DNA from 4 places in the Pseudomonas sp. Eth.TT006 genome. Region 1 is predicted to be linked to each of the others. Evidence: predicted binding sites of a transcription regulator. Region 1 holds the regulator's gene; each other region holds the start of a gene.
What was found. The regulator FliA, encoded in region 1, starts transcription of late flagellar genes. The targets are predictions, from matches to a motif close to CTAAAGTTTNNNNNNNNNNNGCCGNTAA.

Region 1 (7,257 bases):
GAGCCTGCGTGGCGAAGCCGATGGCAATACCAATCGCCAGTTGTTCGCCGGGCTGCCGATCGACGCCCGCCAGACGCTGACCGCCGGTTTGCCGCTGACCGCAGCCGAGCCGTTGAGCGAGCCGACTTACGCTGCTCCGGCACGTCCGGCGCCGGCGCCTGCCCAGGCATCTGCCGGTGTCGATCCGCGTGCACTGGACTCGATGCGTTTTGAATTGAACAGTCTGCGTGAGCTGATGGAAGTGCAGCTCGGCACCCTGGCCTGGAACCAGATGCAGGGCAGCCGTCCGGCGCAAGCCAATCTTTACCGCCGTCTGCAACGCATTGGTCTGTCCGGGCCGCTGTCGCGCGACCTGCTGGCGATGATCACCGATATCGAAGAACCACGTCAGGCCTGGCGCATGCTGCTCGCGCACCTGGCGCGGATGATTGCCGTGCCGGAAGTCGAGCCGCTGGAAGAGGGTGGAGTGATTGCCATGGTCGGCCCGGCCGGCATGGGCAAGACCACCACCCTGGCCAAGCTTGCCGCGCGCTACGTGCTCAAGTACGGCGCGCAGAACGTGGCGCTGGTCAGCATGGACAGCTTCCGCATCGGCGCGCAGGAACAACTCAAGACCCTGGGCCGCATTCTCAATGTCCCGGTGACTCACGTTGACCCGGGCCAGTCGCTGGTTCAGGCGCTGGACCCACTGCTGCGCAAACGCGTGGTGCTGATTGACACCGCCGGCCTGCAGGCCAGCGATCCGGCCCTGCGCATGCAGCTGGAAAGTCTGGCCGGGCGTGGCATCCGTTCAAAAAATTATCTGGTGCTGGCAACCACCAGCCAGAAACAGGTTCTAACCGCCGCTTATCACAGTTACAAGCGTTGCGGGCTCGCCGGGTGCATCCTGACTAAACTGGATGAAACGGCCAGTCTCGGCGAAGTGTTGAGCCTGGCAATCAGTCATGAATTGCCGGTCGCGTACCTGACCGATGGCCCACGGATTCCGGATGATCTGCATCTGCCGCGCCGTCATCAACTGGTCAGCCGCGCCGTCAGCGTGCAAATGCAGGAAGAACCCAGCGAAGAAGCCATGGCTGACATGTTCGCTGATATCTACCACAGCCCGACCAAGCAGGTTGGCTGAGGTAATGAACAGTTTTTGTACCTACATCGATGGCCTGCCACGCATTGTTCCGGTTGTGAACGCGCAGCCAGTAATGTGGCCTCCGTCTATGCAAGACAAGGTAAAGAAATAACATGGGCAGCATGCATCCCGTACAGGTGATCGCGGTGACCGGCGGCAAAGGTGGCGTCGGCAAGACTAACGTGTCAGTGAACTTGTCTCTGGCGCTGGCAGAGCTTGGCCGTCGGGTCATGCTGCTGGACGCCGACCTGGGACTGGCGAACGTTGACGTTCTGCTGGGGCTCACGCCAAAACGCACGCTGGCTGACGTGATCGAAGGTCGCTGCGAGCTGCGCGACGTGCTGTTGCAGGGGCCCGGCGGGATCCGCATCGTACCGGCCGCTTCCGGCACCCAGAGCATGGTTCACCTGAGCCCGGCACAACATGCCGGTCTGATTCAGGCCTTCAGCGACATCGGCGACAACCTCGACGTGCTGGTGATCGACACCGCTGCGGGCATTGGTGACTCGGTCGTCAGTTTCGTCCGTGCCGCGCAGGAAGTGTTGCTGGTGGTCTGCGACGAGCCGACGTCGATCACCGACGCCTACGCGCTGATCAAACTGCTTAACCGCGATTACGGCATGAACCGCTTCCGCGTCCTCGCCAACATGGCGCAGAGTCCGCAGGAAGGGCGCAACCTGTTCGCCAAGTTGACCAAGGTCACGGATCGCTTCCTCGACGTCGCCTTACAATATGTGGGTGCCGTGCCGTACGACGAAAGCGTGCGCAAGGCCGTGCAGAAGCAGCGCGCCGTCTACGAAGCCTTTCCGCGTTCCAAGTGCGCGCTGGCGTTCAAGGCGATCGCGCAGAAGGTCGATACCTGGCCGCTGCCTGCCAACCCGCGCGGTCACCTCGAGTTTTTCGTCGAACGCCTCGTGCAGCAAACGGCAGGGCCAGTGTTATGACTGCGAGCGGTATGAACTACTACAAGAAATCGGCACGTGACGCGCAGTACGAGTTGATCGAGCGTTACGCGCCACTGGTCAAACGCATTGCCTATCACTTGCTGGCGCGCTTGCCGGCGAGTGTGCAGGTCGAAGATCTGATTCAGGCGGGGATGATCGGCCTGCTCGAAGTCTCGACCAAATACGACGCCAGCAAAGGCGCCAGTTTCGAAACGTACGCGGGCATTCGCATCCGCGGCGCGATGCTCGACGAAGTACGCAAAGGCGACTGGGCACCACGCTCGGTTCACCGCAACACCCGGATGGTCAGCGATGCAATTCGCTCAATTGAAGCGAAAACCGGCCGTGACGCTAAAGATCACGAGGTTGCGGCCGAACTCCAATTGAGTCTCGACGATTACTACGGGATTTTGAATGACACCTTGGGCAGTCGCCTGTTCAGTTTCGACGACCTGTTGCAGGACGGCGAACATGAAGGGCTGCACGAGGATGGCGCCAGTGCTCATATGGAGCCGTCGCGCGATCTGGAAGATGAACGCTTCCAGGCGGCGCTGGCGGACGCGATTGCCAATTTGCCGGAGCGTGAGCGACTGGTGTTGGCGCTGTACTACGACGAAGAGCTGAACCTCAAGGAAATCGGTGAAGTCCTTGGCGTCAGTGAATCGCGGGTCAGCCAGTTACACAGCCAGTGCGCGGCCCGTTTGCGGGGGCGTTTGGGGGAGTGGCGAGCGCGCTGAAGGCAGTGTGGGGACACTGCGAACGAGGCTGGTGCGGTGGTGAACGGCACCGGTCTTGCTCTGTTGTGCTCCAGACAGTCTTTGAGTGTTACGCCGGATTGATTGAAATGGCGCGTCCAGGTGCTGGGCGCGTTTAAGACTGCTTGGAGGTCGAATTGAACAAAGACATGAAAATCCTCATCGTTGATGACTTCTCAACGATGCGGCGGATCATCAAGAACCTGTTGCGTGATCTCGGGTTCACCAACACTGTCGAGGCTGACGATGGCATCACTGCCATTCCGGTGCTCAACAGCGGCAGCATCGACTTTCTGGTAACGGACTGGAACATGCCCGGCATGACCGGTATCGACCTGCTGCGCCACGTGCGTGCCGATGAAAAGCTCAAGCACCTGCCGGTGCTGATGGTGACCGCTGAAGCCAAGCGCGAGCAGATCATCGAAGCGGCCCAGGCCGGTGTAAACGGCTATGTGGTCAAACCTTTCACGGCTCAGGCGTTGAAAGAAAAAATCGAGAAGATTTTCGAACGCATCGGCTGATGAACGCGCGGGGGAGCTATGGAGCATAACGAATCTTCACTGGGCGATTTCGAATCGACCCTGAAAAAACACGCGGTCGAACTGGTCGAGAGCCTTGAAAAAGGCAGGTTCGGCGACGCGGTGCAATTGATCCATGAGCTCAACCAGACCCGTGACCGCGGCCTGTACCAGGAAGTGGGCAAGCTCACACGTGAACTGCACAGTGCGATCGTCAACTTCCAGATCGACCCGCACATGCCGCAGGCCGAGGAAGTGTCGCAAATCACCGACGCCACCGAGCGCCTGGGCTACGTGGTCAAACTGACCGAAGCCGCGGCCAACCGCACCATGGATCTGGTGGAAAGCGCGACCCCTGTGGTCAATGGCCTGGCTGACGAAGCCCAGACCTTGAGCGCCGATTGGGGCCGCTTCATGCGCCGTGAGGTCGGGGCGGAAGAGTTCCGTGAACTGGCGCGCCGGGTCGACGGTTTTCTGACACGCAGCAGCACGGACAACCGTGCGGTGTCGAGCAATCTCAATGACATCCTGCTGGCCCAGGATTACCAGGACCTCACCGGTCAGGTGATCAAGCGCGTGACCCAACTGGTCACCGAAGTCGAAAGCAATTTGCTCAAACTCGTGCTCATGGCCAGTCAGGTCGACCGCTTTGCCGGCATCGAACATGACCGCGAAGCGATGCTTGCAGAAAAAGATCCACAAAAACATCTCTCGCAGGGTGAAGGTCCGCAGATTCATGCCGATAAACGAGAAGACGTTGTGTCCGGTCAGGACGATGTGGACGATTTGTTATCCAGCCTCGGGTTCTAGTGTTTTGGAATTTTAGGTTTTTTGGGTTTTTAGACCTGTAGGAGCACCCCATTAATGAGCTTCGGCGCCGATGAAGAGATCCTTCAGGATTTCCTGGTTGAGGCCGGCGAGATTCTTGAGCAACTGTCCGAACAACTGGTCGAGCTGGAAAGCCGCCCGGATGACGCAGATCTGCTCAACGCAATTTTTCGCGGTTTCCACACTGTAAAAGGGGGCGCCGGCTTCCTTCAGCTCAATGAGCTGGTGGAGTGCTGTCACATCGCCGAAAACGTGTTCGACATCCTGCGCAAGGGTGAGCGTCGCGTAGATGCAGAACTGATGGACGTGGTGCTTGAAGCACTGGACGCGGTGAACAGCATGTTCAGCGAAGTCCGTGAACGTGCACCGATCACCGCCGCGACCCCGGAACTGCTGGCCGCCCTGGCGCGTCTGGCCGAGCCGCAATCGGCCGACGAAGCTCCGGCATCGCCGGTGGCCGAGATGATCGAAGAGCTGGTCGTCGAGAGCGAGCCTGCCGATTCGGGCGACATCACCGATAACGAATTTGAACAGCTGCTGGATTCGCTGAGCGCCGCCAAGGCCGAAGCTGAAGCCCCGGCCGCTGCTGCCCCTGCGCCAGCTGCCGATGCGGCGGCCAGTGATGAAATCACCGACGCCGAATTCGAGTCGTTGCTCGATCAGTTGCACGGCAAAGGCCAGTTCGCGGCTGACGCGGTTGTACCGCCTGCGGCCAAGCCAGCGGCACCCGCTGCAGGCGACAGCTCGGACATCACCGACGACGAATTCGAAGCGCTGCTCGATCAGTTGCATGGCAAGGGCAACTTTGCCGTTGAAGCGCTGGAATCGGCCATCGCCTCGGCCCCGGCGGCACCTGCCGCGCCAGCGGCCGCCGCTGCCGGCAGCGACCTGATCACCGATCACGAATTCGAATCGCTGCTCGACGAATTGCACGGCAAGGGCAAATTCACCGAAGTCGGCACCGCTGCTGCGGGCAGCGCTTCGACCGTGGCCGCGCCTGCCGCCAAGGCTGCAGCCGCTCCGGCCGCTGCGCCGAAAGCCGCGCCCAAACCAGAGCCAAAAGCCGAAACGCCGAAACCGGCAGCCGCTGCTGCACCGGCTCCGGCCCGTGCCGCCGCTACGCCGCCACCGGAAAAACCGGCCAGCGAAGCCGAGACCACCGTGCGCGTCGATACCGCGCGTCTCGACGAAATCATGAACATGGTCGGCGAGCTGGTGCTGGTGCGTAACCGTCTGGTGCGCCTGGGTCTCAACAGCGGCGACGAAGCCATGTCCAAGGCCGTGTCGAACCTCGACGTGGTCACGGCTGACCTGCAGACCGCGGTGATGAAAACCCGGATGCAGCCGATCAAGAAGGTCTTCGGACGCTTCCCGCGTCTGGTTCGCGACCTCGCGCGTCAGCTCAAGAAAGAGATCAACCTGGAACTGGTGGGTGAAGAAACCGACCTCGACAAAAACCTCGTCGAGGCTCTGGCCGACCCGCTGGTCCACTTGGTGCGCAACGCGGTCGACCACGGCATCGAGTCGCCGGAAGAACGCGAAGCCTCGGGCAAGGCCCGTGGCGGCAAAGTGGTGCTGGCCGCCGAGCAGGAAGGCGACCACATCCTGCTGTCGATTTCCGATGACGGCAAAGGCATGGACCCGAACGTCCTGCGCGCCATCGCGGTAAAACGCGGGGTGATGGACAAGGACGCGGCCGATCGCCTGAGCGATACCGAGTGCTACAACCTGATTTTTGCTCCGGGCTTCTCGACCAAGACCGAGATCTCCGACGTGTCCGGTCGCGGTGTCGGCATGGACGTGGTGAAGACCAAGATTTCCCAGCTCAACGGTTCGATCAACATCTACTCGACCAAGGGCCAGGGTTCGAAGATCGTCATCAAGGTGCCGCTGACCCTGGCGATCATGCCGACCCTGATGGTGATGCTCGGCAATCAGGCGTTCGCCTTCCCGCTGGTCAACGTCAACGAAATCTTCCACCTCGACCTGTCGACCACCAACGTGGTGGACGGCCAGGAAGTGGTGATCGTGCGGGACAAGGCGCTGCCCTTGTTCTACCTCAAGCGCTGGCTGGTCAGCTCCGCCGCTCACGAAGAGCAGCGCGAGGGCCACGTGGTGATTCTTTCGGTAGGCACTCAGCGGATCGGCTTCGTCGTCGATCAACTGGTCGGCCAGGAAGAAGTGGTCATCAAGCCATTGGGCAAAATGCTGCAGGGCACTCCGGGCATGTCCGGCGCCACCATCACCGGTGACGGCCGCATCGCTCTGATCCTTGATGTTCCAAGCATGCTCAAGCGTTACGCCGCACGGCGTATTTGAATCCGGGGCGGCGGGGCGCTGACGTCCCGCTGCACCTATATGGAGTGTTTATGGCAGTCAAAGTCCTGGTGGTGGACGATTCGGGTTTTTTCCGCCGCCGCGTCTCGGAAATTCTTTCCGCGGATCCGAGCATCCAGGTGGTCGGCACCGCAACCAACGGTAAAGAGGCGATCGATCAGGCCCTGGCGCTGAAGCCGGACGTGATCACCATGGACTACGAGATGCCGATGATGGATGGCATCACGGCGGTGCGGCACATCATGCAGCGCTGCCCGACCCCGGTGTTGATGTTCTCCTCGCTGACCCACGAAGGCGCCCGGGTAACCCTGGATGCGCTGGACGCCGGCGCGGTGGATTTCCTGCCGAAGAATTTCGAAGACATCTCGCGCAATCCCGAGAAGGTCAAGCAACTGCTGTGCGAGAAGGTTCACAGCATCTCGCGCAGTAATCGTCGTTTCAGCGCTTACAGTGCTCCGGCTCCGGCCGCTGCACCGACGCCTGCGCCAGCTCCGGCTCCTTCGGCATCCAGCTTCAGCAGCCACGGCAGCAGCGCACCGGCCCGTCCGGCGCCTGCAGCGGCACCTGCGCGTGCACCGGCCGCCAGCGCTTCTTCGGCTGCGCCAAAACGCAAAGCCTACAAACTGGTGGCGATCGGTACCTCGACCGGCGGCCCGGTGGCGCTGCAACGGGTGCTGACGCAGTTGCCGGCGAACTTCCCGGCACCGATCGTGCTGATCCAGCACATGCCGGCGGCCTTCACCAAAGCG
Region 2 (7,257 bases), on a different contig from region 1:
GCATTCTCGGCTGCGCGCTGTCCAACAGCAGCAACAAGGCGGTCTGCGCCATCGCCGCCGGGATCACCGCGTGTGGCGTGGCCATGGGTGCCAACTACTATCTGGATCAGCGCCGCAGCGAATACGCTGACACCACGACCCGTCTGGCGAAGATGAACAGCGATGTCGAGCAAGACACGCAAAACGTGGTCGCCCGTACCGCGACGGCGCAACAAGTGATCAACGACGATCAGGCGCGCATCGCCCAGATCAAGAAAGACATCGCCAGCAAGAAAGTCGACAAGACCAAGGCCCAGGCGCAAATCGCCGAAATCGACCAGAACATCGCGCGCCTGCGCAAAGACCTCGGCAACATGCGCACCAAGGTCACCGAGTACACCAAAGTGGCCGACGCCGAACGTGCTCAGGGTTCCAGTGCCGAAATGAAGCAGGTCGACATGAACATCCTGAAAATGAACGAGAAAGTCGCGGCCCTGCAGAAGGAAGTGGACGGTCTCTACAGCCAGCGCTCCGCAATCACTCTGGGCTAAGCACATGACGCTAAAACAGCTGGCGGTGCTCACCGCCATCCTGGCGCTGAGCGGTTGCGCCACCCGACCGGGCGAATGCGATGCAACCAATCGCGACAGCAGCATGCTGACCAAGATGAACTGTGACTACTCCGGTGGCTACAGCGATCAGGTCAAGCAAAAGGAGCAGGCGCTGGAAGAGTCTCGCCAGCAAAACGCGATGTTCCGTCAGGTCTACGAGAACATTCAGGCCCAGCAACTGAGCACCCGGACCGATCTGGCCAGCCAGCAGAAATCCCAGGCTGAACTGAACCAGTCGCTGGGCAAGTTGCTGACCTCGCTCAAGGGCCGACGCGGCAATGAAGGCCAGGTGCAAAAGCAGATTGCCGATCTGGAGCAGCAGCTCAAGGCTTCGCAGGCTGCGCCGACCGCCAAAGCCTCACCGGCGACGCTGGCGGCCAAGCAGGAGCAGCTCAAAACGCTGCAGAAGAAGGTCAATCAGTTGCAGTTCAGTCTCGGTTACGAAGAGTAACTGTTCACCCCGCAGGCCTGCCGTCGCAGGCCTGCAGCTTTTTCAGGAATCGTCGTCATGCAGCGGGTCATCAGGGATGCGCACGCCACACCGGAGGGGATGAGTGCGCTGCAGGCCAAAGTCGCCCTCATTCAGAAACACTTTCCACCCACCACCGCGAGCCTGTTCGCCATCCCCCGGATGGGCAGCGGCGAGGTGCTGGAGTGGTGGACCGAACTGGGTGGCCAGCCCACACCTTATGCCGAGCTCAACGAGGACGCGCAGCGACGCCTGCTGCAAACCTACGAAGTGCGCCAGACCGCCCTTGAACAACTGGCGGACGAATTGCAAAAACGCGGGCAGTCCGGCCCGGCGGATGAGTTGCGCAGCCTGCTCGGCAGCCCGGAGCTGGACAAGCTCTACAGCCTCAACGGCGAGCCGCTGGTGGTGCGCTGGAACCAGCGACCACCGCGACCGATCGTGCCGCCAGTGATTCCACCCGCGCCATTGGCCCCGGTGGTACCGCCTTCGCGCCGTGGCTGGTGGATTGCCGCAGCTTTGCTGGCGCTGCTGTTACTGCTGCTGGCACTGTGGCTGTGGTGGTTTCTGCACCGTGAGCCTGCCGTCGTCCCGGTGGTGCCGGCCGCATCGGTCGTGGCGCCCGTGGAGCAACCGGTCGAGCCGTTGCCCGAACCGGTCGTGGAGCCGGAACCTGTTCCCGAACCAGAGCCTGTACCCGTTCCGGAACCCAAACCGGTGCCGCCGCCCAAACCGGTGGTCGTTGCCCCGCCACCGACACTGGACAACTTCGCCTGCCGTAAAAACGCACCGGATGTGAAGGTTCCGCAATTCGTCGTGGTACTCGATACCTCAGGGTCGATGGACCTCAACATCAAAGCGGTGAAAGCCGATGAAGACTGGTTTTTTGGCAACGATCTGAACAGGTACCTGGACCCCAGCCGCACCCTGAAAATCTTCGAGAAACCGAGCCGCATGAACGTTGCTCAGGATTCGCTGGCCGGGATGATCAACGCGCTGGACCCGAAAATCGATACGCGTCTGATTACCTTCGCCGGGTGCGAGAGCACGCCTGACCAAGGCGTGTTCAAGTTCGGTGACCGGCCACGCCTGATCAACGGAATCCGCGGCCTGGTGCCCAACGATGGCACGCCCTTGGCCGACAGCCTGGCCAAGGCGGCGAGCACTGTGGACGGGCGCAACAATGACGCGGTCATCGTGATGTTCATCGACGGCGAGGATGGTTGCCAGAAAGATGTCTGCGCGGTGTCCCGGCGCATTGCCCAGGAGCAACCGCGGTTGCGGGTCAACGTAGTGAGTATCGGCGCTGGCGGACCTTCGCAGTGCATTGCGAAAAACACCGGTGGTCGGGTTTACGCGAGCACCAATGCGGTCGAACTGGCCAGGCAGTTGAAACTGGCGAGCAAGGAAGTGTCCAGCAGTGCCAAATGTAACTGACACCCTTCGGTTATTCCCTACCGCGTAATACCTGTAGGAGCTGCGGCACGCTGCGATCTTTTGATCTTGCTTTCCAGAATCAAAGGATCGCAGCCTCGTTGCACTCGACAGCGCCTGCAAGGGGCTTCAACGGAAGCGGTCAACCTCGGAACGCAAATCCGCCGCCAGTTTCTCCAGCTCCTTGGCGGTAACCGCCAGGTTCGACACCACCTCCCGCTGCTCACTGTTGGCCAGGGCAATGCTCTGCAGGTTGCTGCTGAGCAACGTCGCAGTGCTGCTCTGCTCCTGAGTCGCGGTGGTGATCGCGGCAAACTGTTCGCCCGCCGACCGGCTCTGCTCGTCGATCCGCGCCAGCGCCGAAGCGACATTGGCGTTGCGCGACAGGCCTTCCTGCATCAGCACATTGCCCTGTTCCATGGTGCTGATGGCGTTCCCGGTTTCCTGCTGAATGCTGTGGATCATGCTGGAAATCTCGTCCGTCGCCTGACGGGTGCGCGACGCCAGGCTGCGCACTTCATCGGCCACTACGGCGAAGCCACGTCCCTGCTCACCGGCACGCGCCGCTTCGATGGCCGCGTTGAGCGCCAGCAGGTTGGTCTGTTCGGCAATCGAGGTGATCACGCTGACAATGCCGCCGATTTCCTGGGAGCGCTGGCCGAGGGTGTTGATCACGGTGGCGGTGGTGTTCAGCGCGCCGGCGATTTGCTCCAGCGAGGACGACGCTTCTTCCATCGAGCTACGCCCGATCTGGGTCTGCTGCGCGTTTTCCTGGGCCAGACGCTGGGTGTTGCCCATGTTGTCGGCGATGTTCAGCGAAGTGGCGCTGAACTCTTCCACGGCACCGGCCATGCTGGTGATTTCACCGGACTGCTGCTCCATGCCTTCGTACGCGCCACCGGACAGACCGGACAGCGCCTGAGCACGGCTGTTGACCTGTTCCGAGGCGCTACGGATGTGCTCAACCATGGTCGACAGCGCCTGGCTCATCTGGTTGAACGCGCGGGACAACTGGCCGATTTCGTCGTTGCTCGACACGTTCAGACGCACGCTCAGATCACCGGCGCCCAAGGCTTCGGCCTGGCGCACCAGGTCACTCAGCGGGGCGAGTTTGCTGCGCAGCAACCACACCACCGAACCGACAGCCAGCAGCATCGCCAGCAGACTGCCGATCGCCAGTTGCGTGCCGACGCTCCAGGTCACCGCGCGGATCTCGGCTTTCGGCATGCTCGCCACTACCGACCATGGCCCGCCATCAAACGGCACGGCGATGCTGTAGAAATCTTCGGAGGTGTCGCTCCAGAACTCACCCTTGCCGGGTTTCGCAGCGAGGCCTTTGATCACCGGAACAGCCTGATCCAGCGCCTGCACCCCAGCCGGCGCGACCAGCCATTTGTTTTGCTCATCCAGCAACGCCAGCGAGCCGCTCTGACCGATGCGGAAACGCTTGAGGTTGGCAAACTGGGCGTTCTGCGCATCGGTGTAGTCGAAGCCGACGAACAACACCGCAATCACCTTGCCGCTGCTGTCGCGCACCGGGGTGTATTGGGTCATGTAGGAACGGTCGAACAACAGCGCACGGCCCACGTAACCCTGCCCCGCCATCAACTTCGCGTAAGCCGGGTGTGCATGATCGAGCAAGGTGCCGATGGCGCGTGTACCGTCCTGTTTGGTCAGCGAGGTGCTGACACGCACGAAGTCTTCGCCGCTGCGCACGAACAGCGTGGCGACGCCGGCGGTCATCTGCTTGAACTCGTCGACTTCCTTGAAGTTGTTGTTCAACACTTCGCTACCCAGGTGCAGGCCTGGGGTCTGGGTGCCGGCGACGGTCACCGGCTGGTCCGGATGAATGCTCAGACCAGCGCTGAAGCGCTTCTCGAACAACCCGCTCAGGCGCTGGGTGCTTTCACGCAGCGTGCCGTGAAAGGTGCTCAGCTGGTCGGCCAGCAGCCGCGCCTCACTGGCCAGATGCTCTTCACGGGTGGCGAGGTTGGCGGTATCCAGCGAACGCAGGGCGAACACCGTACTGCCACTGATGACAATCGCCAGTATCACAGCGAGCGCGAGGCCCAGCTGTGAGGCGATCCGGGCGCGAGGTTGAGACATGGACAGCTCCTGGCCGAGCCACCGGATCCTCCTTGATCGCAGCACTTGCTCGGAAAATTCTAATAATGGGGGTGTAAGCATGGCGACCGGCACGACGGTCCCACTTGCTCATAGTCGGCGGTAAACGCGAATACTTGAGCAGGCAACAGGGGTATGGCGTGAGGCCGCCATTGTGGCGGCTCGAACGTTTCAGCTCAAGCGCGTAACCGCCGGCAGCGCCATGGCCCGCACCTCGCCCTGGAGGAAGTCGCTGAGACGGCGCAAACGTTCACCTCCCGGCCGGGTTTTCGGCCACACCAGGTAGTAATTCAACCCGCTGGCGACAGCCGTCGGCCACGGCAGACTCAAGCGCCCTTGCGCCACATCCTCGGCCACCATCAGCAGATCGCCCATGGACACACCGTAACCCCGCGCCGCGGCAATCATCCCCAGTTCCAGGGTACCGAATACCTGCCCACCCTTGAGCGACACCTGCTCGGAGAGGCCCATGTGCTCCAGCCAGCTGCGCCAGTCGCGGCGATCCGGGGTCGGGTGCAGCAACTCGGTGGACGCCAGCCGCGCCAGATCCCAGGGCTGATCGTTGAGCAGATTCGGCGCACCGACGGGAATCAGTTCTTCGGCAAACAGCAGGCTGGCCTCCCAGTCTGGCGGGAAGTGCCCGTCACTGAGCAACACCGCGCAGTCGAAGGGTTCGTTGTTGAAGTCCACCGAGTCGACATCCATCCACGCACTGGTCAGTTGCACCTCGTTGCCCGGCTGCAGATGCCGGAAGCGGCTGAGCCGCGCCAGCAACCAGCGCATGGTCAGGGTCGACGGGGCTTTCATGCGCAGAATGTCGTCCTCGGCGCGCAAGGTGTTGCAGGCGCGTTCCAGAGCGGCGAAGCCGTCCCGAATGCCCGGCAGCAGCATGCGCGCCGATTCGGTGAGTTGCAGATTGCGGCCGCTGCGGTGGAACAGCTTGCAGGCGAAATGCTCTTCAAGCGTACGGATGTGCCGGCTCACCGCACTCTGGGTGATCGACAACTCCTCGGCGGCGCGGGTGAACGAACTGTGCCGCGCCGCCGCTTCGAATGCGCGCAGGGCATACAAGGGAGGCAGACGACGAGACATTCGCAAAGCTCCTATAACGGGATGCAGCCAACTTAGCAGAATCTGCGCAGGATGAGTTTGACTCATGCCACTCATCCTTTTTATCCCTTTGTGCCGGATCGGCTAAGCGCCGAGAATCGTCGGCTCCCTGTTCCCTCTTTGAATGAGTGGTGATGACCATGCAGCAACCTGTGCGTACCGAACTCTGGGCCATCCTGCGGCTGGCCGGGCCGTTGATTGCCTCGCAGTTGGCGCACATGTTGATGGTGCTGACCGACACCTTGATGATGGCGCGCTTGAGCCCTGAAGCGCTGGCCGGCGGCGGATTGGGCGCAGCGAGTTATTCGTTCGTGTCGATCTTCTGCATCGGCGTGATCGCGGCGGTCGGCACGCTGGTGGCGATCCGCCAGGGCGCTGGAGACATCATCGGCGCGGCGCGCCTGACCCAGGCCGGGCTGTGGCTGGCGTGGCTGATGGCGCTGGGCGCCGGGCTGCTGTTGTGGAATCTGAAACCGGTGTTGCTGCTGTTCGGCCAGACCGCAACCAACGTCAACGCCGCCGGGCAATTTTTGATCGCCCTGCCCTTCGCCCTGCCCGGCTACCTGAGCTTCATGGCCCTGCGCGGCTTCACCAGTGCGATCGGCCGGGCAACCCCGGTGATGGTCATCAGCCTCGGCGGCACCGTGGCCAACTTCCTGCTCAACTACGCACTGATCACCGGCATGTTCGGCCTGCCGAAACTCGGGCTGACCGGCATTGGCCTGGTCACCGCGATTGTCGCCAACTGCATGGCGCTGGCCCTCGCCTGGCACATTCGTCGGCGTCCGGCCTACGACGCTTACCCGCTGCGTTCCGGCCTGTCGCGGCCGAATCGCCAATACCTCAAGGAGCTGTGGCGTCTCGGCCTGCCCATCGGCGGCACCTACGCCGTGGAAGTCGGGTTGTTCGCCTTCGCCGCGCTGTGCATGGGCACCATGGGCAGCACGCAACTGGGCGCCCACCAGATCGCCCTGCAGATCGTTTCGGTGGCGTTCATGGTGCCGGCGGGCATGTCCTATGCGATCACCATGCGCGTCGGCCAGCATTACGGCGCCGGGCAACTGAGCGATGCGCGGATGTCCGGGCGGGTCGGGATCGTCTTTGGCGCGGTGGTGATGCTCGGTTTCGCCATGGTGTTCTGGCTGTTGCCGAATCAGCTGGTCGGGTTGTTCCTCGATCAGCAGGATCCGGCGTTTGCCGAGGTGATTCGACTGGCCGTGAGTCTGCTGGCAGTGGCAGCGTGGTTCGAGCTGTTCGACGGTACCCAGACCATCGCCATGGGCTGCATTCGCGGACTCAAGGATGCGAAGACCACGTTCCTGGTCGGCCTCGGTTGCTATTGGCTGATCGGCGCCCCGGCGGCGTGGTGGATGGCGTTCCATCTCGATTGGGGCCCGACCGGCGTGTGGTGGGGGCTGGCGCTGGGCCTGGCGTGCGCGGCGGTGAGTCTGACGCTGGCGTTTGAGTGGAAGATGAAGCGGATGATTCGCCAGGAGCCGGTTTCGCAAGGGTTCGAGGCCGTACGCGCGG
Region 3 (7,257 bases), on a different contig from region 1:
AAACCGTCGAGGCCTTGAGCGCGTGGCTGACCTCGCGCTACCCGGACAGTTGGTGCGTGAGTTCGGCCAAGTCGTCGCTGCTGTGGTGCCGCCCGGCGAGTCAGACGGTTGAGCATGATCGTCTGCTGGAAAAGCTCGACAGCCTCGGCTGGAATATTTTGCGCATCGCTGTCGGTGGGCAAGCGGACGGACTGGCCGGGTTGCGTCGTTGCTATCGGCGGGTCGGCGATCTGCTCGCCTATGGCCGCGACGTGCTGCCCAGCTCGCGTTTGCTGACGCTCAATCGCTACCGCTTGCCGGTGATGCTCTGGCGCCATCGCAACGATGATGCGCTGGACGAACTGCTCAAACCGTTGCGTAAAGTCATCGCCAGGGACAGCAACGGCCAATTGCTCGCGACCCTGCGCAGTTGGTGCGAACACGACGGCCAGAGCCAGGCCTGCGCCGATGCGCTGGGCATTCATCGCAACAGCCTGCGTTACCGCATGGAACGGATTGCCGAACTGAGCGGGGTAGATCCGTTGCGGCTGGACGGGATGCTGGCGTTGTATCTGGGGGTGCAGTTGTTGCCGCAGACTGATCCAGCGATCTGAGGTGTTCTTGGTGACGCCATCGCTGGCAAGCCAGCTCCCACAAGGATCTCCAGTGACCACACATTGTGTGATCAACCCGAAACCTGTGGGAGCTGGCTTGCCAGCGATAGGGTCGTAACATTCAGCCTCAATCTCCGGGCTTTGTAGAAATGAACAATAAACCCCCACCGCGCTTGTGCAGCCGACCGGCGTCAATGTGCGGGCCGACTGGCAGCATGAGGTGCATTGGAACTGGAGAATTCGCATGAAGATCGTCATCGCCCCCGATTCGTTCAAGGACAGCCTGAGTGCCCAAGGCGTTGCCGACGCAATTGCTCTGGGACTGGCGCAAGTCTGGCCGCAGGCGACGCTGGTCAAATGCCCGATGGCCGATGGCGGCGAGGGCACGGTGGAGTCTATTCTGGCCGCCTGCGCAGGCGAATTGCGTCGCACCCGGGTGCGCGGACCGCTGGGCACGGCGGTCGAGGCGGCGTGGGGCTGGCTGCCGCATAACCACACCGCGATCATCGAGATGGCCGAGGCCAGTGGCTTGCAACTCGTCCCGACGGGGCAGCGCGACGCCTGCATCACCAGCACCTTCGGCACCGGCGAACTGATTCGCGCCGCGCTGGATGCCGGCGCGCAGCGGGTGATTCTGGCGATTGGCGGCAGCGCCACCAACGACGGCGGCGCCGGGGCCATGCAGGCACTCGGGGTCAAACTGCTGGATGCGCAAGATCAGGCGCTGGTGCCCGGCGGTCTGGCCTTGGCGCAACTGGCGCGTGTGGATCTGAGCGAGCTGGATCCGCGTCTGGCTCAGGTGCGCTTCGACATCGCCGCCGACGTCAACAATCCCCTGTGCGGCCCGCACGGCGCCTCGGCGATTTTCGGCCCGCAAAAAGGTGCATCGCCGACGCAGGTGCAACAACTGGATCAGGCGCTGGGGCACTTCGCCGACCTTTGTGCACAGGCGTTGGCCAAGGACGTGCGCGATGAGCCGGGCAGCGGTGCGGCAGGTGGTCTGGGTTTTGCCGCCAAGGCGTTTCTCGGCGCGCAATTTCAGGCCGGCGTGGAGGTGGTGGCGGAACTGGTCGGTCTGGCGTCAGCGGTCAACGGTGCGGATCTGGTGATCACGGGGGAGGGCCGCTTCGATGCGCAGACCCTGCGTGGCAAAACCCCGTTCGGCGTGGCGCGGATCGCCAGGCAACAGAATGTCCCGGTGATCGTCATCGCCGGCACGTTGGGGGAGGGTTATCAGGCACTCTACGAACACGGCATCGATGCCGCCTTCGCCGTGACCAGCGGCCCGATGAGCCTCGAACAGGCCTGCGCCGAAGCACCGCGCCTGTTGCGCGAACGGGCAACGGACATCGCCCGCGTCTGGCACATCGCCGCCAGACACTGATCCCCGTGTAGGAGCTGCCGAAGGCTGCGATCTTTTGATCTTGATCTTGATCTTGATCTTGATCTACAAAAGCAGAATCAAAAGATCGTCCGATCGCGGCTCGAGCCTTCGGCAGCTCATGAAGACTGGTTCTTGCCGAGAATGCAGGGACCGCTTCGCGCCCCATCGGGGATAAATCCCCTCGCTACAGGGGCCGATAACAAGAGCGATTCGCTGTTGCAATATATTGAAAAATATTGCCGATTCGCCCGAAACCTTCCTCAAGCCTTGCCGATACAAAGATCAGGCGCACACAGATTCCCTCGAACCGTGACGCCGCACCGGCCCACCCCCAAGGCCGGTGATGACAGCATGGATGCTCGCAGTTACTTCTATCCGAGAGTCCTATCATGTCCCTGCGTAACCTGAAAATCGCGCCCCGTGCCTTCCTCGGTTTTGCCTTTATCGCCTTGCTGGTGATCGTCCTCGGCGTGTTTGCCGTCAATCGCATGTCGACCATTCGCCAGGCCTCCCTCGACATGGAAACCAATCAGCTGCCCAGCGTCACCTACCTGGGTGTGGTGACGGAAAACGTGTTGCGCATGCGCATTCTGTCCTTTCGGATTCTGGTCAACCGCGACCCGGCCGGGCTGCAAGAAGCGCAAACCCGCATCGGCGTGCTGGTAGACAAGGTGCGCAGTGCTCAGGCCCGCTACGCCGCGTTATCGGCAGGAGCGGATGAGCGTGCCTTGTACCAGACCTTCGCAGCGACGCTCGAGAACTACCTGCAAGCGCAAAACCAGATGATGGAGCTGTCGCGTCAGGACAAGGTCGATGAGATGCGCACGCTGATCAACACGCGAATCAAGGAAGGCACCGACCAGATGGGCGAGCAGCTCAACAAGCTGATCGCGATCAACGCGGCGGGGGCGAAAGCCGCCTCTGATCAGGCCGGCGAGCATTACGACAGCGCCATCACCGGCATCGTCATTGTCGCGGTGGTCGCGGCGCTCGCCACGATCCTGCTGGCGTTGTTGCTGACCCGCAGCATTGTTACTCCGCTCAATCGCGCGGTGACGGCGGCGCAAACCATTGCCGGTGGCAACCTGACCCAGGCCATCGAAGTCGATGGCAAGGACGAAGCCACGCAACTGCTGCAGGCATTGGCGACGATGCAGACCAACCTGCGCAAAACCATCGAACAGATCGCCGGTTCTGCCACGCAATTGGGCGCCGCTGCTGAAGAACTCAGCGCAGTCACCGAAGAGGCCTCGCGAGGCTTGCAGCAGCAGAATAACGAAATCGAACAGGCCGCCACCGCCGTCAACGAAATGACCGCCGCCGTGGAAGAAGTGGCGCGCAACGCTGTATCGACATCCGAAGCCTCGAACCAGTCGACCCAGGCCGCCCGCGAAGGTCGCGACCAGGTGGTGAAAACCGTCGATGCGATCCAGACCATGACCCACGACGTGCAGAGCACCGCACAGATGATCGAAGGTCTGGCCGCACAGGGCCGCGACATCGGCAAGGTGCTCGACGTGATCCGGGCGATTGCCGAGCAGACCAACCTGCTGGCGCTCAACGCGGCCATCGAAGCGGCGCGTGCCGGTGAAGCCGGGCGCGGTTTTGCGGTGGTGGCAGACGAAGTGCGTGCCTTGGCTCACCGAACCGCGCAATCGACCCAGGAAATCGAAAAAATGGTCGCCGGCATCCAGAATGGTACTGGCGAAGCCGTTTCTTCGATGCAGCAAAGCAATCAGCGCACCCAGACCACCCTGGAAATGGCCCGCGCCGCCGGTATCGCGCTGGAGCAGATCACCCAGTCGATCCATCAGATCAACGAACGCAACCTGGTGATCGCCAGCGCCTCGGAAGAACAGGCGCAGGTCTCGCGCGAAGTCGACCGCAACCTGGTCAATATCCGCGATCTGGCCACGCAATCGGCTGCCGGGGCCAACCAGACCAGTGCCGCCACTCACGAACTGTCGCGCCTGGCGGTGGATTTGAATGCGATGGTGGCGCGTTTTGTGATTTGAGATAGGGTGAAGGCTGGAGACCGCGCAATCAGGAGACGTGCATGCGCTATTCAGCCTTGACCCAACGCATCGCCGGGGAGGGCGCTGCCGCCTGGCAGATTCATGACCGGGCGCTGGCGTTGCGTGCCGAGGGGGTCGATGTTCTGCTGCTCAGCGTGGGCGATCCGGATTTCGACACGCCGCTGCCGATTGTGCATGGCGCCATCGACAGCCTGCTGGCCGGCGATACGCATTATTCCGAAGTGCGTGGCCGGCTGGCGCTGCGCAAGCTGATCGCCGCGCGCCACCAGCGGCGCAGCGGTCAGGTGGTGGATGCCGAGCATGTGATCGTGCTGCCCGGCGCGCAATGTGCGGTGTATTCGGTGGCGCAATGCCTGCTGGATCCGGGCGATGAAGTGATCGTCGCCGAGCCGATGTACGTGACCTATGAAGGCGTGTTCGGTGCCTGCGGCGCGACGGTGGTGCCGGTGCCGGTGAGACCGGAGAACGGCTTTCGCGTGGACCCGGCCGACGTCGCCGCACGCATCACCCCGAACACCCGCGCGCTGTTGCTCAACAGCCCCAACAATCCTTCAGGTGCGAGCCTTTCGCTGTTGATCTGGCAAGAGCTGGCGGCGCTTTGCCTGCGTCACGATTTATGGCTGATCAGCGATGAGGTCTACAGCGATCTGCTGTACGAGGGCGAGCATGTCAGCCCGGCGAGCCTGCCGGGCATGGCCGAACGCACCGCGACCATCAACAGCCTGTCGAAATCCCATGCCATGACCGGCTGGCGCATCGGCTGGTCGATTGGTCCGAAAGCGCTGGCCGAGCATCTGGTGAACCTGTCGCTGAGCATGCTGTTTGGCTTGCCGGACTTTGTGCAGAAAGCGGCGCAAGTGGCGCTGGAAAGCGATCTCCCGGAAGTCACGCAGATGCGCGAGGAATACCGCTTGCGTCGTGACCTGGTGTGCGAGCGCTTGCGCGGTTGTCCGGGGTTACAGCCGATCCGTCCGGATGGCGGGATGTTCGTGATGGTCGATGTGCGCCAGACCGGCTACGGCGCGCAGGCGTTTGCCGAGCGCTTGCTCGAAGGTTATGGGGTGTCGGTGCTGGCCGGCGAGGCGTTCGGGCCAAGTGCGGCGGGGCATATTCGCATCGGGCTGGTGCTGGACCGGGTGAAGCTGGCGGATGCCTGCGGGCGGATTGCGTTGTGTGCGGTGCAGCTATTACAGGCGCGGAGTGCCTGAGGGTTTTGTGTCGTTTGAGCTGGCCCCTTCGCGAGCAAGCCCGCTCCCACAGTGGATTGGGTTGTACCAGAATTTTCTGTATACACCGGACCCTGTGGGAGCGGGCTTGCTCGCGAAGACGGACTGTCAGTCGATGATTTTTTTCAGCCCTGCCAAGCCGCCGGATTCACCAGATTCACCGGCTTCTCCCCAGCCAACGCCGCCAGCAGATTATCCACCGCACAGCGCGCCATCGCCTCACGGGTCTCATGCGTCGCAGAGCCCATGTGCGGGGTCGCCACCACATTGCTGAGCTGCAACAACGGCGAGTCATGATTCAGCGGCTCGCGCTCGAACACATCCAGCCCCGCCGCACGAATTCGCTGATGGCGCAGCGCGTCGATCAGCGCCGCTTCATCCACCACCTTGCCCCGCGAGATATTGATGAAGATGCTTTCCGGGCGCATCAGCGCGAACTGCTCGGCGCCGATCAGGCCTTCGGTCTGCGCAGTCAGTGGCAAGGTCAGGCAGATGAAATCGGCCTCTTGCAGCAGCGCGTCAAGACTGCGGTACTGCGCATCGAAACGCGCCTCGACCGCCGGTTTGCGCGACTGACTGTGATAAAGCACTGGCATGCCGAAACCGAAATGCCCGCGCTGGGCCAACGCCTCACCAATCCGTCCCATGCCGATGATGCCCAGGGTCTTGCCGTGCACGTCGGTGCCGAAATGCGCCGGGCCAATGTTGCGGTGCCACTGGCCGCTGCGCACCATGTTCGCCAGTTCCACCACACGTCGGGCGGTGGCGAGGATCAACGCGAAACCGGTGTCGGCGGTGGTTTCGGTGAGCACGTCCGGGGTGTTGCTGAGCAGGATCCGGCGCTGGGTCAGATAGTCGATGTCGTAGTTGTCGACGCCCACCGAGACGCTGGCAATCGCTTGCAACTGCGGCGCGAGGTCGAGCAACGCGGCGTCGAGTTTCAGGCTGGCGCCGAGCAGACCGTGGGCGCCGGGCAGGGCGTCGCGCAGTTTCATCAGGCCGTCGGCATCGAGGCTTTCGATCAGCGTCACGTCACAGTGTTGCTGCAGGCGCGTCATCAGCGCCGGCGAGAGTTTCTTGTACAGCACGACTTGCTTTTTCATGGGCAGCCTCTCTTCAGGAATGCGCCGGCACGGGACGCGTGGCAGCGGCTTTGGCCACGACGCGGTCACTGGCGCCGGGCTTGAGAAAAATCGTCAGCACCACCGAGAGCATCAGTGCGCCGCTCATCAGCAGGTACGAGGCTCCGGGCGAACCGGTGGAACTGTTCAGGTAACCGACCAGGTACGAGCCGCCGAACGAGCCCAGCGCGCCCATGCTGTTGATCAGCGCCATGGCGCCACCGGCAACGTTGGCCGGGAGGATCTCCGGAACGATGGCGAAGAACGGCCCGTAAGGCGCGTACATGCAGGCGCCGGCGATCACCAGCAACGTGTACGACCACCAGAAATGCTCGGCGCCCAAAGCGTAGGAGCCGTAGAACGCGATGGAGGCGATCAGCAGCGGCGGCCAGACGAAGCGTTTGCGTTTCTGCAGTTTGTCCGAGCCCCACGAGACCGCGAGCATGCCGATCACCGCCGCCAGATACGGCAGCGCCGAGAGCCAGCCGGCTTCGATCATGTCCATTTGCGCGCCGGCCTTGAGGATCGATGGCAGCCACAGCACAAAGCCGTAAACGCCGATGCTCCAGCAGAAAAACTGCAGGGCCAGAATGATCACCTTCGGCGAACGGAACGCCTCGGCGTAGTTCTTCACCGCTTTGATCCCGACCTGTTCGGCGGCGAGCGCACTTTCCAGATCGTGCTTTTCCTGTTCGCTCAGCCACTTGGCCTGGGCCGGACGATCATCGGCCAGTTTCCACCAGATAAAGGCCCAGAGCACCGCCGGCAAGCCTTCGATGATGAACATCCAGCGCCAGCTGAAGTGCTGCACCAGATAGCCCGAGACCACCGACATCCACAGCATGGTCACCGGGTTGCCGAGAATCAGAAAGGTGTTGGCCCGCGAGCGTTCGGCAC
Region 4 (7,257 bases), on a different contig from region 1:
GACATGGCCAAGTGGGGTGAACACGGGATCGAGCTGTGCGGACGGCGTGACAATCAGGTGAAGATCCGCGGTTTCCGGGTCGAGCCGGAAGAGATCGAGCGCTGCCTGCGCGAGAGCCAGTTGTACCGTCAGGTGGCGGTGGTGATCGACAGTCAGCGGCGGATCCTGGCGTTCCTCGCCCAGGCGCAATCAGACGCTGCTCGCGATGCGTTGAAGGCCCATGCCCGGCAGTTTCTCCCGGACTACATGCAACCGGTGGCCTGGACCGAGTTACCGCAGATGCCGTTTGCCAGCAATGGCAAGGTCGATCGCAAAGCCTTGCTGGCGCTACCGGTGAGCGTGCAGCACAGCGGCGCGAAATGCCTGCCGGCGAATGCCGATGAAGCGCTGTTGCTGGAGATCTGGGCGGAATTGCTGGAGCTGCCGGTCGACGATATTTCCACCGACGAGAGTTTCTTCAACCTCGGTGGTCACTCGATTCTGCTGTCGCGGATGTTGCTGCGTTTGCGTGAAGAGTTCGGGCGCAGCATCTCGATCAATCGCTTCATCGAACTGCCGACCATCAGCAAGCTCGCGACACTGGTGCGCGGTACCGATGACAGTGCGGTACTCAGCGCCCAGGCCATGGCCGATGCCGAGCGCCCGCTGGACATCGAGCCGCTGCCAATCAGTCGTCTCGGCGATGTGCACAAGGTAATCGTCACCGGCGCCAACAGTTTTGTCGGCGTGCACATCGTCGAAGCGCTGCTCGGTTGGGGCGCCAGCGAAGTGGCCTGTCTGGTGCGTGACGGTGGCGGGCAAACGGCGGCGCAGCGCTTCGCCCAAGCGGTGCGCGAGAACCGTCTGGAGCATCTGGACCTGAGTCGGGTGCGGGTTTATTCGGCAGACATCAGCCGCCCGCAACTGGGCCTGGCCGGCGCCGATTATCAGCGCCTCGATCGCGAGTTCGGCGCGCTGGTGCACAACGCCGCCAACGTCAATCACGTACTCGATTACGAGTCGCTGGCCGCGGATAACGTCGAGCCGATCTTCGAGCTGTTGCGTCTGTGCGAAGGGCGCAGCAAAAAGCTCTTCAACTTCGTCTCGACGCTGTCGGCTTCCAGCACCGTCGATGGCGAAGGCCGAGTGCTCGAATTGCCCGCCGCGGCGACGCCGCCGATCTACATTCGCAACGGCTACAACCTGTCGAAATGGGTTGGCGAGCGTATCCTCGAACGCGCCCGCGAGCGCGGGGTGTGGGTCAATCTGTACCGTCCCGGCAACATCAGTTTCAACAGTCTGAGCGGCGTCTGCCAGCCGCACAAAAACCGTTTGATGCTGATGCTCAAAGGCTCGATCCAGCTCGGTCAGGTGCCGGCCTTCGCGCTGAATTTCGACCTGATGCCGGTGGACTTTCTCGCCCGCTTCATCGCCTTCCACGCCAGCCGTTATTCGCCCGAGCATGCGGTGTTCAACCTGCACAACCCCGAGCCGCTGAGCTGGGACGCCTATGTCGCTTCGTTCCGCGAAACCGGCAGCGAGTTCGCGCTGGTCAGCGTCGCCGACTGGCAGCAGCAACTGGGCCGGGTCGATGCCGACAACGCGCTGTTCGGCGTGCTCGGTTTCTACCTCAACGGCTTCGAGGAAGACATCGGCGACATCTCCCTGATCGGTCACGCCAACGCCCAGGCCGGCGTGCGGCAGATGGGTGCGCGGTACCCGGAAAAGTCCCCGGCGCTGCTGCGTCGCGGCTGCGATTACCTGAAACAGATCAACTTCATCTAGTGCAACCACAAGGAGCAACACCATGAGCAACCTGCAACCCGACACCCTGATCAAAAACCCCCACGGCTGCCACGTTGTGTCTTCGGTGGAAGTGCCGGCAGACGCGGCGCAGGTCTGGGCGGTGGTCGGCAACTTCGGCGCTTTCGAACGTTTCATCCCGGCGTTGTCGCACACCGAAATGACTGGCGATGGCGTGTCTTCGCTGCGCAAGAAAATCTTCAAGGACGGCAATGTGGTGGTCGAACAGCTCAACTCCCGCGATGAGCAGGCGCGAAGCATGACCTGGACCACCATCTACAACACGCTGGGGGTGGCCAATCTGTGGGCGGCGATGAATGTGGAATCGCTGGGAACGGGGAAGGCGCGGGCGACCTGGACGATCATTGCCGAGCCGGCGTCAGGCGGGGAAGAGGCGCTGCCGGGGTTCAAGGACTTCGTGCAGGGCTTTGCCGATGATGCGATGGGGAATGTGCTGAGGCTGTTTGTTTAAGGCTTCCGTCTTGCGGTGATTGCACCGCCGCTTTCGCTGGCAAGCCAGCTCCCACAGGTTTCAGGTCGGTCACAAATGTTGTGTACGCCAGAAATCCTGTGGGAGCGGGCTTGCCCGCGATGAACGATAACGCGGTCAGATCTTGAAGCTGTCCACCAACTGCTTCAACCGGTTGGCCTGCTGCGACAACGCATCGCAATCCTTCAACGTTTCGTTGAGGTTGGCCACACTCTGCTGGTTCAACAGGTTGATCTGGTTGACGTCGACGTTGAGGGTTTCCACCACGGCGGTCTGCTCTTCGGTCGCGGCAGCCACCGACTGGTTCATGCCGTCGATCTCGCCGATGCGCTGGGTCACGCTGACCAGTCGCAGGCCGGCCTGGTTCGCCACTTCAACGCTCTCTTCGCTGGACGCCTGGCTGGCGTTCATGGTGGTCACCGCTTCACGCGAACCGACCTGCAACGAGGTGATCATCTTGTGGATCTCTTCCGCCGACTCCTGGGTGCGGTGCGCGAGGTTGCGCACTTCGTCCGCCACCACCGCAAAACCACGGCCGGCTTCACCGGCACGCGCCGCTTCAATCGCCGCGTTGAGCGCCAGCAGGTTGGTCTGCTGCGAGATGCCTTTGATCACATCGAGGATGTGGCCGATGTTGTCGGTGCTGGCGTTGAGGGTTTCGATCTGGGTGCACGACAGGCTGATTTTCTGCGACAGCTCGGTCATCGCCTGGATGGTTTGCTCCACCACCTGACGACCGTCGTCGGCCTGCTCGCTTGCACCGCTGGCGTGCTGCGAAGCATCGGCAGCGTTGCGCGCAATTTCCTGAGTGGCGGCGCCCAACTGGTTGATCGCGGCGGCCACGCTGTTGGTGCGGGCGCTTTGTTCGTCGGAACCGATGATCGAAGCGTTGGACGATGCCATCACCCGTTGCGACAGATCGTGCACGTGACGGGTGGCCGACGACACTTCGGAAATCGACGCGTGAATGCGCTCGACGAACTGGTTGAACGAGCTGCCCAGTACGGCAAACTCATCCTTGCCCGTCACCACCAGACGCCGGGTCAGGTCGCCTTCGCCCTGGGCGATGTCCTGCATCGCACGACCCATGGTGGTCAGCGGACGCATCAGAACGTTGATCAGCAGGCTCAGCAGCAGCGCGATGGCCGCGACGGCGACGAACATGGCGATCAGCGCCGAGGTACGGAATTGGCTCAGAGCCGCGTAGGCCTTGTCGTGATCGATTGACAGACCGATGTACCACTGAGCATTCGGCAAATCGTTGACCGGGGTGAACGACAGGATGCGTTCCTGGCCGTTGAGCACCACGTTCTGGTTGCCCTTCTCGATGCGCACGCTGGAATTCGGATAGATGTCCTTCAGGTTCTTCATCACCTGATCCTTGTCCGGGCTGACGATCACCTGACCGTCGGCGCTGACCAGGAATGCATGGCCCAGGCCACCGAAGTCCACCGAGTTGATGATCTTCACCAGGGTTTCCAGGCTCAGGTCACCGCCGACGACGCCGAGCAGTTCGCCGTTCTTTTTCACCGGCATGGCGATGGTCACCACCAGCCCGCCGACAGCAGCCATATAAGGCGGCGTCAGCATGGTTTTGTCAGCAGCAACGGCCTGCTTGTACCACGGGCGCTGACGCGGGTCGTAACCGTCCGGCATCTTCGCGTCCGGGCGCTGGGTGAACACCCCGTTGGCCTGACCGACGTAGGTGAACTGGAAGTTCGAGGTGAACGCTGGTTGATCGACCAGGCCAGGGAAGTCCGCGTCCTTGCCCTGATGGGCGACGTTCTGTGCGAGGTTTTCCAGCACCAGGATTCGCCCGCTCATCCAGTTCTGCACGCTGCTGGCGGTCAGATCACCGGCCTGCTGCACGGAAGACTGGAGGTTCTGGCGAATGGTGTTGCGCTGCAGATAGTCGTTGTAGAGCGTAAACAACGCGAACGCCAGGACCACAACGCCCGAGGCGGCCAACAGGATTTTATGGCTGAACTTGAGATTCATTTCATGGGACTTCTTATGCAAAAGTGGGGATGCGTTTCGGGATGCAACATCCATGTAGCTCCAAATATCCAATGGCTGGCAGGCAGCTTTCTGAGGGCCGCTCTACTTTGGTGCACGCATGTCTCACCATGCTGTCGGCACGATTCGGAGAAAGCTTAGGGCTGTGTGGGAAATGGATGACCTTTGTGCAGGTTTCCCGCCGAACGGCGTACCAGAGCGTTCGCCAGGAGCAAATTGAGGACTGCTATTGGAGCGAAGGTTGCAAAATGTGCAGTCCTTGTTAAAAATGCGACTAATTATCATTTGTGACGTACAGGCTGTCGCGTTCATGTCCTCTCCCGAGTTTGCCGTGCAGGCGCTTTACAGTAGTCATCACAGCTGGCTCAACGCCTGGCTGCGGGCGCGACTGGGCAATGCTGCGGATGCGGCGGATCTGGCGCAGGACACTTTCGTGCGCCTGTTGCAGCGCAGCGAACGTCTGGAACTCAAGGCACCGCGGGCTTTTTTGCGTACGATCGCTCGCGGTCTGGTGATCGATCACTGGCGCCGAGAAGAAATCGAACGCGCCTATCTCGACGCCATCGCCCATTTGCCTGAAGCCGAAACGCCGAGTGCCGAAGCCCGCACCCTGGTCATCGAATTGCTCGAAAGCATCGCGCGCATGCTTGAGGGCTTGCGGCCGAAAGTGCGTCAGGTGTTTCTGCTGGCGCAGTGCGAAGGTCTGAGCCACAAACAGATCGCCGAGCAGATGGGTTTGTCGCTGCGCTCGGTGGAACGTTACGTCGCCGACGCGCTGTATCACTGCTACGTGCTGCGGTACGCCAATTGATGCCTATGGACAACGTCTACGCCGAACGCCGCGCCGAGCCGCCACAACAGGTGGTCAAACAAGCCATTCACTGGCTGCTGCGGCTCCGCAACAATCACGGCAATCCGCGCCTGAGCCGCCAGTGCGAAGCCTGGCGTGCCGAGCATCACGAGCACGAACTGGCCTGGCAGCGCGTGCAGTCGCTGCAGGCGGAACTGAGCCATAACCTGCGCGCCGTGCCCGGCGCTCATGTGGCGCTCAATACCCTGGAAAACAGCGCGCAAGGACTCGGAAGGCGGCAGGCCTTGAAACTGTTGTCCGGCGCCTTGCTCATGGGTTCCGCCGCCTGGCTGGCCAAGGACACCGCGGCCTGGCAGCTTTGGCGCGCCGACTACGCCACGGTGACCGGCGAGCGCCGCAGCTTCCAGTTGCCCGACGGCACCCGGATCGAACTCAACACGGCCAGCGCGGTGGATCTGGATTACACCGCACAACAGCGGCTGATCAAACTCACCCGCGGCGAAATCATCGTCACCTGCGGCGGCAACGATGAAGGCGCGACCTTCAACCGACCACTTCGCGTACTAAGCCGTCACGGCCTATACGAGCCGACCAATGCGCGTTTCATCCTGCGCCAGGACGGTGATTGCACGCGGCTGAGCGTCACCAGCGGGCGCGTCGCCATCCGCAGCGGCGGCACTGCGGTGGAAGCGCTCGCCGGGCAGAGCTATCTGATCAATCACCAGCAGGTGCGCCCGGCGCCGCCACTGGATATGGACGCGGGTGCGTGGGTCGACGGTTTGATCGTGACGCGCAACATGCGCCTGGGCGATTTTCTCAAAGAGGTCGGACGTTATCGTCCGGGCTTCGTGTCCTGTGCGTCTGCCGTGGCGGATCTGCGTCTGTCGGGGGTATTCCGCCTGGAGGACACCGACAAGCTGCTGGCCGTTCTGCCGCAGACGCTGCCGGTGCAATTGCGCTATCGCAGCCGTTGGTGGGTCACGCTGGAAGCCGTGACCTGAAATTATTTTGGCGGGTTTTCGCGGCAAGTCCGGCTTGGTCATTAAGCACTTCAATTCAGCCTTTGCGACTTGCCACGGAAACCGACGATGACTGTCCGCATTACCTGTAAGAAATCTCTGCGTTACACCGCCGAATCTGGCCTGTTGCGCCATGCCGTTCGCGCCGCCCTGCTCTCCACTGTTCTGGGCGCCGCGGTAGTGCCCGGCCTGAGCCTCGCGGCCACTGCCAGTGAAGCGAGCAGTCAGCGCTATAGCATTGCCGCCGGCCCGCTGGGCGAAGCGCTGAACCAGTTCGCGCGTCAGGCCGGCATCACCTTGTCGATGACCCCGCAACAAACGCAGGGGCGGCAATCTCCGGGTGTGCAGGGTGAATATTCTACCGATCAGGCGCTGAGCCATCTGCTCGGTGGCTCGGGTCTGGAGGCGGTCAGTCAGGACGGGAGCAGTTACACCCTGCATGCCGTCAGCGACAGCAACGCCCTGGCGCTGCCGACCACCGATATCAAAGGCTTCGCCCTCGGCAACGCACTCGGCAGCATGGAGGGCTACAACGCTACCCACAGCCAGATCGCCACCAAGACCAGTACCGCGTTGCTGGAAACCTCGCAAAGCGTGTCCGTGGTCACTCGCGAGCAAATGGACGATCAGGGCTCGCAAACCGTTTCCCAGGCGATGCGCTATACCCCCGGCGTGCTGACCAACCCTTACGGCGCGACGCATCGCTACGATTATGTGGCGATGCGCGGTTTCAACGACGGCTCGGTGGACAACATCTATCTCGACGGGCTCAAGTCGATGGGTGACAGCGGGACGTACAGCACCATGCAGGTCGATCCGTATTTCCTCGAGCGTGTGGATATCCTCAAAGGTCCTTCGTCGGTGTTGTATGGCCGCAGTTCCCCCGGCGGCCTGGTGGCATTGACCAGCAAAAAGCCGTTGTACGAGACTTATCATCAGGTGCAGGCCACGGTCGGCACTCAGGGTCAGCGCGGGGTCGGTTTTGACTTCAGTGGTCCGGTCGATGACGACAAGCGCATTGCCTATCGTCTGACCGGTTTGACGGATCAGTCTGACACGCAATTCGACCACAACAAGGAAAAGCGCTTCGCCCTCGCGCCGACCCTGAGCATCGATTTCACCGAAGACACCTCGCTGAC

Region 2: a site for FliA is predicted at 4,711-4,738, ahead of ACXR0M_RS01655 (methyl-accepting chemotaxis protein). Genes of this name have one in related genera too.
Region 3: a site for FliA is predicted at 2,227-2,254, ahead of ACXR0M_RS16960 (methyl-accepting chemotaxis protein). Genes of this name have one in related genera too.
Region 4: a site for FliA is predicted at 4,402-4,429, ahead of ACXR0M_RS09635 (methyl-accepting chemotaxis protein). Genes of this name have one in related genera too.

Annotation. Positions count from the first base shown of each region.
Region 1 is NZ_JBTJEN010000015.1:99,036-106,292, reverse strand. Features, by position in the region: gene flhF (flagellar biosynthesis protein FlhF) at 1-1,126, shown strand, start outside; gene fleN (flagellar synthesis regulator FleN) at 1,240-2,070, shown strand; gene fliA (RNA polymerase sigma factor FliA) at 2,067-2,807, shown strand; gene ACXR0M_RS22015 (chemotaxis response regulator CheY) at 2,975-3,346, shown strand; gene ACXR0M_RS22010 (protein phosphatase CheZ) at 3,365-4,153, shown strand; gene ACXR0M_RS22005 (chemotaxis protein CheA) at 4,208-6,490, shown strand; gene ACXR0M_RS22000 (protein-glutamate methylesterase/protein-glutamine glutaminase) at 6,541-7,257, shown strand, end outside.
Region 2 is NZ_JBTJEN010000001.1:353,919-361,175, reverse strand. Features, by position in the region: gene ACXR0M_RS01670 (hypothetical protein) at 1-530, shown strand, start outside; gene ACXR0M_RS01665 (hypothetical protein) at 535-1,041, shown strand; gene ACXR0M_RS01660 (VWA domain-containing protein) at 1,099-2,496, shown strand; gene ACXR0M_RS01655 (methyl-accepting chemotaxis protein) at 2,623-4,599, opposite strand; gene ACXR0M_RS01650 (LysR substrate-binding domain-containing protein) at 4,789-5,709, opposite strand; gene ACXR0M_RS01645 (NorM family multidrug efflux MATE transporter) at 5,862-7,257, shown strand, end outside.
Region 3 is NZ_JBTJEN010000009.1:282,298-289,554, reverse strand. Features, by position in the region: gene ACXR0M_RS16970 (sugar diacid recognition domain-containing protein) at 1-593, shown strand, start outside; gene ACXR0M_RS16965 (glycerate kinase) at 838-1,977, shown strand; gene ACXR0M_RS16960 (methyl-accepting chemotaxis protein) at 2,367-3,992, shown strand; gene ACXR0M_RS16955 (pyridoxal phosphate-dependent aminotransferase) at 4,034-5,221, shown strand; gene ACXR0M_RS16950 (2-hydroxyacid dehydrogenase) at 5,365-6,342, opposite strand; gene ACXR0M_RS16945 (MFS transporter) at 6,356-7,257, opposite strand, start outside.
Region 4 is NZ_JBTJEN010000005.1:2,753-10,009, reverse strand. Features, by position in the region: gene ACXR0M_RS09645 (amino acid adenylation domain-containing protein) at 1-1,764, shown strand, start outside; gene ACXR0M_RS09640 (SRPBCC family protein) at 1,787-2,254, shown strand; gene ACXR0M_RS09635 (methyl-accepting chemotaxis protein) at 2,390-4,270, opposite strand; gene ACXR0M_RS09630 (sigma-70 family RNA polymerase sigma factor) at 4,599-5,099, shown strand; gene ACXR0M_RS09625 (FecR domain-containing protein) at 5,099-6,100, shown strand; gene ACXR0M_RS09620 (TonB-dependent siderophore receptor) at 6,188-7,257, shown strand, end outside.